Regions from separate parts of the Pseudoduganella sp. OTU4001 genome, predicted to be linked through region 2. Evidence: riboswitches for the same ligand, from Rfam matches in the RefSeq annotation. Region 2 holds a riboswitch; the other holds the start of a gene.
The links. Region 2 has a riboswitch for thiamine pyrophosphate ahead of AAHE99_RS12685 (TonB-dependent siderophore receptor). Riboswitches for the same ligand answer to the same signal wherever they lie in the genome.
Positions count from the first base shown of each region.

Region 1: linked by a shared signal. The riboswitch ahead of thiC (phosphomethylpyrimidine synthase ThiC) and the one ahead of AAHE99_RS12685 (TonB-dependent siderophore receptor) in region 2 are both predicted to bind thiamine pyrophosphate.

Region 1 is NZ_JASATG010000050.1:18,655-23,029, forward strand. Features, by position in the region: gene AAHE99_RS25480 (thiazole synthase) at 1-2, opposite strand, end outside; gene thiS (sulfur carrier protein ThiS) at 12-215, opposite strand; gene thiC (phosphomethylpyrimidine synthase ThiC) at 212-2,074, opposite strand; TPP riboswitch at 2,126-2,228, opposite strand; gene AAHE99_RS25495 (hypothetical protein) at 2,286-2,906, shown strand; gene AAHE99_RS25500 (DUF4336 domain-containing protein) at 2,924-3,595, shown strand; gene AAHE99_RS25505 (S8 family serine peptidase) at 3,754-4,375, shown strand, end outside.
Region 2 is NZ_JASATG010000011.1:95,797-100,171, reverse strand. Features, by position in the region: gene AAHE99_RS12705 (GFA family protein) at 1-172, opposite strand, end outside; gene AAHE99_RS12700 (immunity 26/phosphotriesterase HocA family protein) at 182-640, opposite strand; gene AAHE99_RS12695 (ferritin family protein) at 650-949, opposite strand; gene AAHE99_RS12690 (iron-containing alcohol dehydrogenase) at 1,077-2,246, shown strand; TPP riboswitch at 2,254-2,353, shown strand; gene AAHE99_RS12685 (TonB-dependent siderophore receptor) at 2,426-4,375, shown strand, end outside.

The DNA.
Region 1 (4,375 bases), on a different contig from region 2:
ATATGATCCTTTCAGCCGCCGCCAATGGCGCGCACGATATCGACTTTGTCATGAGGAGCCAGCGCGACCTGCGGCCAGCGCTGGCGCGGCACTACCTGGCGGTTGACCGCCAGCGCCAGCGCCTGCCCTTCCAGCTGCAGGGCCGCGATCAGGGCGTCCAGCGTCTGGCAAGGCGGCACCTTGTGCGGTGCGCCGTTCAGCTCAATTTCCATCATGGCTGCTGCTCGCGGTAGATCTGCGCGCCGCCCTTGACGAACTCAATGGACTTTTCCACCATGCCTTTGGCGGCGAACTCACGCACTTCCTGCGTGATCTTCATCGAGCAGAAATGCGGGCCGCACATGGAGCAGAAGTGCGCCACCTTGGCCGAGTCCTTCGGCAGGGTCTCGTCATGGAATTCGCGCGCACGGTCAGGATCCAGGCCCAGGTTGAACTGGTCTTCCCAGCGGAACTCGAAGCGCGCCAGCGACAGCGCGTTGTCGCGGATCTGCGCGCCAGGATGGCCTTTCGCCAGGTCGGCGGCGTGGGCCGCGATCTTGTAGGTGATGATGCCTTCCTTGACGTCGGCCTTGTTCGGCAGGCCCAGGTGCTCCTTCGGCGTCACGTAGCACAGCATGGCGGTGCCGTACCAGCCGATCTGCGCCGCGCCGATGCCGGAGGTGATGTGGTCGTAGCCCGGTGCGATATCGGTGGTCAATGGGCCCAGCGTATAGAACGGCGCTTCGGCGCATTGCTCCAGCTGCAGGTCCATATTCTCTTTGATCAGCTGCATCGGCACGTGGCCCGGGCCTTCGATCATCACCTGCACATCGTGCTTCCAGGCGATCTGGGTCAGTTCGCCCAGCGTCTTCAGCTCGCCCAGCTGGGCGGCATCGTTGGCGTCCCACACCGAGCCCGGACGCAGGCCGTCGCCCAGCGAGAAGCTGACATCGTAGGCCTTCATGATTGCGCAGATCTCTTCGAAGTGCGTGTACAGGAAGTTCTCTTTGTGGTGGGCCAGGCACCACTTGGCCATGATCGAGCCGCCGCGCGACACGATGCCGGTCATGCGGTTGGCCGTCAGCGGCACGTAGCGCAGCAGCACGCCGGCGTGGATGGTGAAGTAATCGACGCCTTGCTCCGCCTGTTCGATCAGCGTGTCGCGGAAGATTTCCCAGGTCAGGTCTTCGGCCTTGCCGTTGACCTTTTCCAGCGCCTGGTAGATTGGCACGGTGCCGATCGGCACCGGCGAATTACGCACGATCCATTCGCGGGTTTCGTGGATATGCTTGCCAGTGGACAGATCCATCACGGTGTCGCCGCCCCAGCGGATGGCCCAGGTCATTTTCTCGACTTCCTCGCCGATCGAGGAAGTCACTGCCGAATTGCCGATATTGGCGTTGACCTTGACCAGGAAATTGCGGCCGATGATCATCGGCTCCAGCTCCGGGTGGTTGATATTGGCCGGAATGATGGCGCGCCCGCGCGCGATTTCCTCACGCACGAATTCCGGCGTGATCAGCTCCGGAATCGCCGCGCCGAAAGACTCGCCGCGGTGCTGGCGGCCCAGCAGCTCCGCCATGCGCACGCCCTTCTCGCCGCTGGCGCGCAGGCCGTCCAGGTATTCCTGGCGGCGCAGGTTCTCGCGGATCGCCACATACTCCATTTCCGGCGTGATGATGCCCTGGCGCGCGTAATGCATCTGCGTGACGTTGGCGCCGGCCTTGGCGCGGCGCGGCTGGCGGTGCAGCTTGAAGCGCAGCGCATCGAGTTCGGCATCGGCCAGGCGCTGGCGGCCATAGTCGGAAGTCGGACCGTCCAGCAGCTCGGTGTCGCCCCGCTCCTCGATCCAGGCCGCGCGCGGCGTACCGAGGCCGGAGCGGATGTCGATCTGCACGTCCGGATCGGTATAGGCGCCCGAAGTGTCGTACACGGTGACCGGCGCATTGTCGCCGGACAGGCTGATTTCGCGCATCGGCACACGCAGGTCGGCGCGGCTGCCGGTGACGTAGATTTTGCGGGAGTTGGGCAGCGGTGCAACGGCTGCGGAATCGACCTCGGCCTGCTCGGCGAGGAATTTTGCGTTGGCGTTCATTTGGCTCCTTGGTTGGCACAGGAGCCAGCAAAGGAGGTTAGGCGCGCGCGCAGGCGCATCCTGAAGCTTCCCTTCGCTGGCATTATCCAGATCAGGTTCGGAGGGTATTTCTCACCCGCGCAGCTTGCGCCGCACAGGACCCCTAGCGTTTGCCACCTTTCGGTAGCGAGCGGATTATATCTATAATCGTTGCGCATTGAAAGGAGACTGGATGCGATATGCAGTATTCATGGCCGCCACTGTTGCGCTGATGCCAGCCGTTGCGGCAGCAGCGGGCGTGCGCGCGCCGACCCTGGCCGAGCAGCGCTCGTTCCAACAATTCTGGCAGCGCATCGCGCCCGGCATGCCGGCGCCCGCGCTGCGCATGGAACGCGCGCCGGGCGCCAGCGTGCTGGCCGCCACCGCCAGCGTCGACGCACCGCCGCTGCGCCTGGTGCTGCCGCTGTGCCGCGTCGAGCGCACGCGCTACACGCAGCAGGCCAACGACAGCTGGCGCACGGACAGCAGCCAGCATGTGTGGGTGCACCACACCACCAGCTGCGGCACGCCGCCGGCCACGATGGTCGAACTGCGCGCCGCCCTGCCCGAGATCGAAATCCTCAAGCTGCTGCAGGCCAAGGGCGAGATGCTGCAGCGCGCGCGCCTGCTCATGGCCGGCAATACCAGTTGTGCACCAATGCGCGCGCGCAATTTCAGCGCCGCCGCCCTTGACCGCGGCGCCGACGGCTTGCCGCTGCTAGTCTACCGCAGCGACATCGGCGGCGAGCTGCGCCTGTCGGTGCGGCCGGCGCGCACCGACTTCGTCCCATGGAACGTGGCCTGCAGCCCTTAATACGAGGAGACAACGGCATGCTCGAACAATTCGCTCCCAACGTCTGGGCCGCCGCGGCGCCCCAGAGTTTCCTCCGCCTGCGCGTCGGCACGCGCATGACGGTGCTGCGCTTTGCCAACGGCGACCTGCTGCTGCATTCGCCGGTGCCGCTGGGCGGCGGGCTGGCGGAAGCGGTGGAGGCGCTGGGCACCGTGCGCCACATCGTCTGCCCAAATATGTTCCACCACCTGTACGCCGGCGAGGCGCAAGCGCGCTGGCCGCAAGCGCGCCTGCACGGCCCGGCCGCGCTGCAGCGCAAGCGGCGCGACCTGCGCTTTGACGCCGTGCTGTCTGACACGCCCGATCCCGATTGGCAGGGCGAGATCGAACCGGTCAGCATCGCCGGCAGCCTGCTGCAGGAAACCGTGCTGTACCACCGTCCCTCGCGCACCCTGGTCAGCGCCGACCTGGTGGAAAACTGGCGCAGCCACCCGCACTGGCTGACGCGCGAATACCTGCGCCTGAACGGCGCGCTGGGCCAGGCCACCTGGCCACGGTTGCTGCGCCTGGTCTACACCCGCCGCCCGGCCGCGCGCGACTCGCTCGCCAGAATTTACGCGTTGCCGATCGAGCGCATATTGCTGGCGCACGGCGAACCGATCACCGCCGATGCGAGTGTCATTTTGCGACAAGCCTTCGCCTGGTTATAGCTTCATTTCCACGCAGAATCCGAGCTTTTACTGGCTTAACCCGGGAATACAACAGTCGCAAAAAATTGTATAGGCATGCCTGCAATTCAATTGCCGCAATGCTCATTCCTCTTTACGCTGGGTTACACAAATACAAACCCCGTCTGGAGAGAGAAGACATGAAGCAAAGCAAGAAACTGGTGGTACTGACCCTGTCCGCAGCCGTTGCCGCAGCATGCGCGCTGCCTGCCAGTGCGGCCGCCGACCAGGACAAAGTGCGTGTGATCGTAGCCTTCCAAAAGGGCAAGGCCGCCGAAGTGAAAAACGCCGTCGGCCAGGCCAAGGGCGTGGTGGCGGACGAGATCGACGGCATGGATGCGATGGCGGTGGAAGTGCCGGCCAACGCGCTCAAGGGCCTGCAGAACAATCCGCACGTCAGCTACGTGGAAACCGACGAGAAGCGCTACCTGTTCGCGCTTGACGCGCCGTCCGGCGACCCGTACCAGAAGGGCCAGCTGACCCCATATGGCATCCCGCTGGTGCAGGCCGACAAGGTCAGCGAAGGCAGCGCCGCGCGCAAGCTGTGCATCATCGACTCCGGCATCGACCGCAACCACGTCGACCTGGCCGCCAACAAGATGGCCGGCGTCTACGACCGCGGCACCGGCTGGTGGTACACCGATGAAAACCATCACGGCACCCACGTGGCAGGCACCATTGCCGCCGTCAACAACGGCAGCGGCGTAGTGGGCGTCAATGCCGGCGCCAAACTCAACCTGCACATCGTCAAGGTATTCAGCG
Region 2 (4,375 bases):
CCGAAGGCTGGCCGCGCACATAGCGGAACTGGGCGCGCGCTACGCTGAACCACGCCACGCTGGGCGCACCGCACACCCCGCGGCACATCGAACAATGGCACCAGGTGCAGTTCAGCACCGGCGCATCCGCCTCATAGCGCACCGCGCCACAAAAACAGCCGCCCAGGTACATAGGGCCTCCCTACTCCAGCAGCTTGGTCATCAGCAGTTCCGCCGATCCGTAGCCGTACAGCGAATCGCTTTCCAACCCCTCCGTGTCATAGGGCACGGACACTTCGCGCTCCGGCTTGGCCGGATCGTCGCCGTACGTGGCCTGCCAGGCCCGTTTCAATGCATCGGCGCGGCGGATAAACATCGGTACCGGCCACGCTTCGCGCTGGAAGCCGACGGTATTCCCGATCACCGGCCAGCGCCCGTTCGCAACCGCGATATCTCCGGTGCGGATTACCTTCAACGCGTCACTGGCCGACAGGTCCTGCACATCGGCCAGCGTCGGCAAGGTCCAATGCGTCGGCCCGAACAGATAAGCCAGCATGACCTTCCCCTGCGGTGACAGGCGCGCCACCAAACCTGTGGCATAACCGCCATTCCTGAGCGGGACGGCAAACCAGCTGCCCTCCCGGTACGGCTGCAACTTCATTCAATTCCTTTACTCGTAATGATACTGGGCGGCAATGGGGCCCGCTTTGAACAGCGCATCCTTCATTTCCTTATCCAGTTTCGGGTCGCGCCGCCTTACCCATTCCAGCAGCATCGCAATCTGCTTGCGCGTGGAATCGCGGTGGCTGGCCATGACCAGCTTCAGCTCGGGGTCGGTGCACGTTTCAATGCGCTGGTTATGCAAATCCAGTGCTTCGATTTTCTCGCTCAGCGACGTCAAGGCACGGTGCATGTCCAGCACCTGGGCATTGAGGTAATCGCGCGGCTCGACCACGTGTTCCTGTGTCATATCTCACTCTCCTTAGGCGTACGGATACACGCATTGTCAGCCTGCGGCGCGGATTTCTCAAGTGTAGCAAGGCCGTTTTGGGAGTGTCGCACGGCTGGGCGGGAATTGCGCGATAATGCCGGGCACTATGCAAAACTTTGAATTCCACAACCCGACCCGTGTCATTTTCGGCAAGGGCCAGATCGCCGCCCTGGCGAAACATATTCCCGCCACCGCCCGCGTGCTGATGCTCTACGGCGGCGGCAGTATCAAGACCAATGGCACCTATGACGAGGTGCGCGCCGCGCTGGCCGGCCTGGCCCATCCTGTGCTGGAGTTTTCCGGCATCGAGCCGAATCCGCGCTACGAAACGCTGATGAAAGCAGTCGAGCTGGTGCAGCGCGAGAAGATCGACTTCCTGCTGGCCGTCGGCGGCGGCTCGGTGGTGGACGGCACCAAATTCGTCGCTGCGGCGGCGCTGTTCGACGGCGACCCGTGGGACATCCTGAAAATCGGCGGCAAGGCCGTGAAGGGCGCCCTGCCCTTCGGCGCCGTGCTGACGCTGCCGGCCACCGGTTCGGAAATGAACAGCGCCAGTGTGGTCAGCCGCGCTTCGACGCAGGAAAAACGCGCCTTCATGTCGCCCCACGTCTACCCGCGCTTCTCGGTGCTGGACCCGGCCAAGACCCTGACCCTGCCGCTGCGCCAGGTCGGCAATGGCGTGGTGGATGCCTTCGTGCACACCACCGAGCAATACCTGACCTACCCGGCCAACGCGCCGGTGCAGGACCGCTTCGCCGAAGGCCTGCTGCAAACTTTGCTGGAACTGGGTCCGCAAGTGCTGGAGCGCCCGGACGACGTCGAAGTGCGCGCCAATATCATGTGGACGGCCACCATGGCGCTGAATGGCCTGATCGGCGTCGGCGTGCCGCAGGACTGGGCTACCCACGGCGTCGGCCACGAGCTGACCGCGCTGTTTGGCCTGGACCATGCGCAGACGCTGGCCATCGTCCTGCCGGGCATCCTGCAAATCCGGCGCGAGGCCAAGCGCGGCAAGCTGCTGCAGTATGCGGAGCGCGTGTGGGGTCTCGGCGCCAGCCAGGGCAGCGAAGACGAGCGCATTGATCTCGCCATCGCGCGCACCCGCGCCTTCTTCGAGCAGATGGGCGTGCCGACCCGCCTGTCAGGTTACAGCCTGGGTCCCGAAGCCATCGACGCCACCGTGGCGGCGCTGGAAACCGCCGGCATCACCGGCCTGGGCGAACGGCGCGATATCACGCCGGCCGACGTGCGCCAGGCGCTGCAACTGAGCCTGTAGTACAATACCGCCTCGCTAGGGGTCCTCGCGCAATGTGCGCGGGGTGAGAAATACCCTCCGAACCTGATCTGGATAATGCCAGCGAAGGAAAGCGCAAGACGGTTGAAGGCCCGGGAACCCGGGCCCCGCCTCACACTCGTGCTCTCCCCGCTGGCGCACACGCACAGCAAGAGCACAATATGAACAGCACCCGCCTCACCCTGGCCGCACTGGCCATCGCTTCCGCCTTCGCCCCTGCCGCCCACGCGCAGGACCAGAAAATGACCGAAGTGGTCATCACCGCCAACCGCATCGTAGCCGACCGCGCCTCTGTCGCCGGTTTCGGCGAACAGGCTTTGCTGCAAACCCCGGCCTCCGTCAGCGTGCTGACGCGCGAACAGCTGCAGGACCTGAACATCCGCAACACCAGCGACGCCGTAAAATTCGACGCCGCCATCGGCGACGCCTACAACGCCGTCGGCTATGCCGAGCAATTCTCGATCCGCGGCTTCAAGCTCGATAACGCCAGTTCCTACCGCAAGGACGGCCATGCGATCTCCGGCGACACCCAGATCCCTCTGGAAAACAAGGAAAGCATCGAAGTGCTGCGCGGCCTGGCCGGCCTGCAGATGGGCGTCGCGGCGCCGGGCGGCATCGTCAACTACGTGACCAAGCGCCCGACCGACGCCAACCTGCGTTCCGTGGTGCTGGAAGTGAGCGAGCGCGGTTCCGTGCTGGGCACCGTGGACCTGGGCGGCCGCTTCGAAGACCGCCGCTTCGGCTACCGCATCAACGCTGCCGGCGAGCGCATGCGCTCCATCATCAAGGGCGCCGACGGCCACCGCAGCTTCGTCTCCGCCGCCTTCGACTGGCGCATCAGCCCACAGGCGCTGCTGACCGTGGACGGCGACTTCCAGAAGAAGTCGCAAAAGACCGCGCCTGGCTTCCAGCTGACCGGAGGCACCCAGCTGCCGGTGGTCGATGCCGACATCTTCCTGAACGACCAGCCATGGGCCAAGCCGGTGGAGACCGAATCGAGCAATATCGGCATCGCCTTCCAATACCAGCTCTCGCCTGAGTGGAAAGCCGCCGTCAGCGCCAACCAGCACCACTTCAAGCGCGACGACTACACCGCCTTCCCTTACGGCTGCTCGAGCGAGGAACTGTGGCCGGGCTATTGCAGCAACGGCGATTACGACGTGTACGACTACCGCAGCCTGGGCGAAGAGAAAAAGCCGCTGTCGGCCAAGGCCCAGCTGCAAGGCAAGTTCGCGACCGGCGGCATCAAGCACGAGCTGACCGGCGGCCTGTCCTTCTTCAGCAACCATGAGCGCTGGGGCGACTATGTGTACGACTACGCGGGTGTGAGCAATATCTTCCACCCGGTGGTGGTGCCGATGTCGACCGGCGTCCTGGGACCGGTGTCCGAGCGCCGTACCGACCATGAGCGTGCTGCATTCGTGCACGACATCATCGGCCTGGGCGAGCAAGTGGCGCTGCACGCGGGCGCGCGCTACGTGTCGGTGCGCCGTACCCAGGCCACCGCTGCGCCGACCAGCGACAACTTCTGGCTGCCGAATGTGTCGCTGGTGTTCAGCCCTTCCAGCAAGCTGTCCTACTATGCTTCCTACGCGCAGGGCCTGCAGCATGGCGGCGTGGCGCCGATTGAGACCAGCAACCGGAATACCGCTCTGGCGCCGGGCAAGTCGAAGCAGGTGGAAGCGGGTGCGAAGGCGGAGATCAATGGCATTTCGCTGTCGGCTGCCGTGTACCAGATCGAGCAGGGGCTGGAGTTCACCAATCCGGGCAACACCTTCGTGCGCCAGGGCGACGACCGCCACCGCGGTGTGGAATTCATGGCGCAGGGTAAGGTGTCGCGCGAATTGCTGCTGGGCGTTTCTGCTGCGGCCATTGATACCGAGCAGGATGGGACCGGGCTGGCGATTTATGACGGCAAGCGTGTGACCAATGTGCCGAACTTTAAGTCGACCGTGTGGGCGGATTATGTGGTTTCCGCTGTGCCGGGGCTGAAGCTGACTGCCAACTGGCAGTATGCGGGCAAGAAGGCTTTTGACCTGGAGAACAAGGTCATGGTGCCGGCTTACCATGTAGTGAACCTGGGTGGGTCTTATGCTACCCGCATGGGCGGT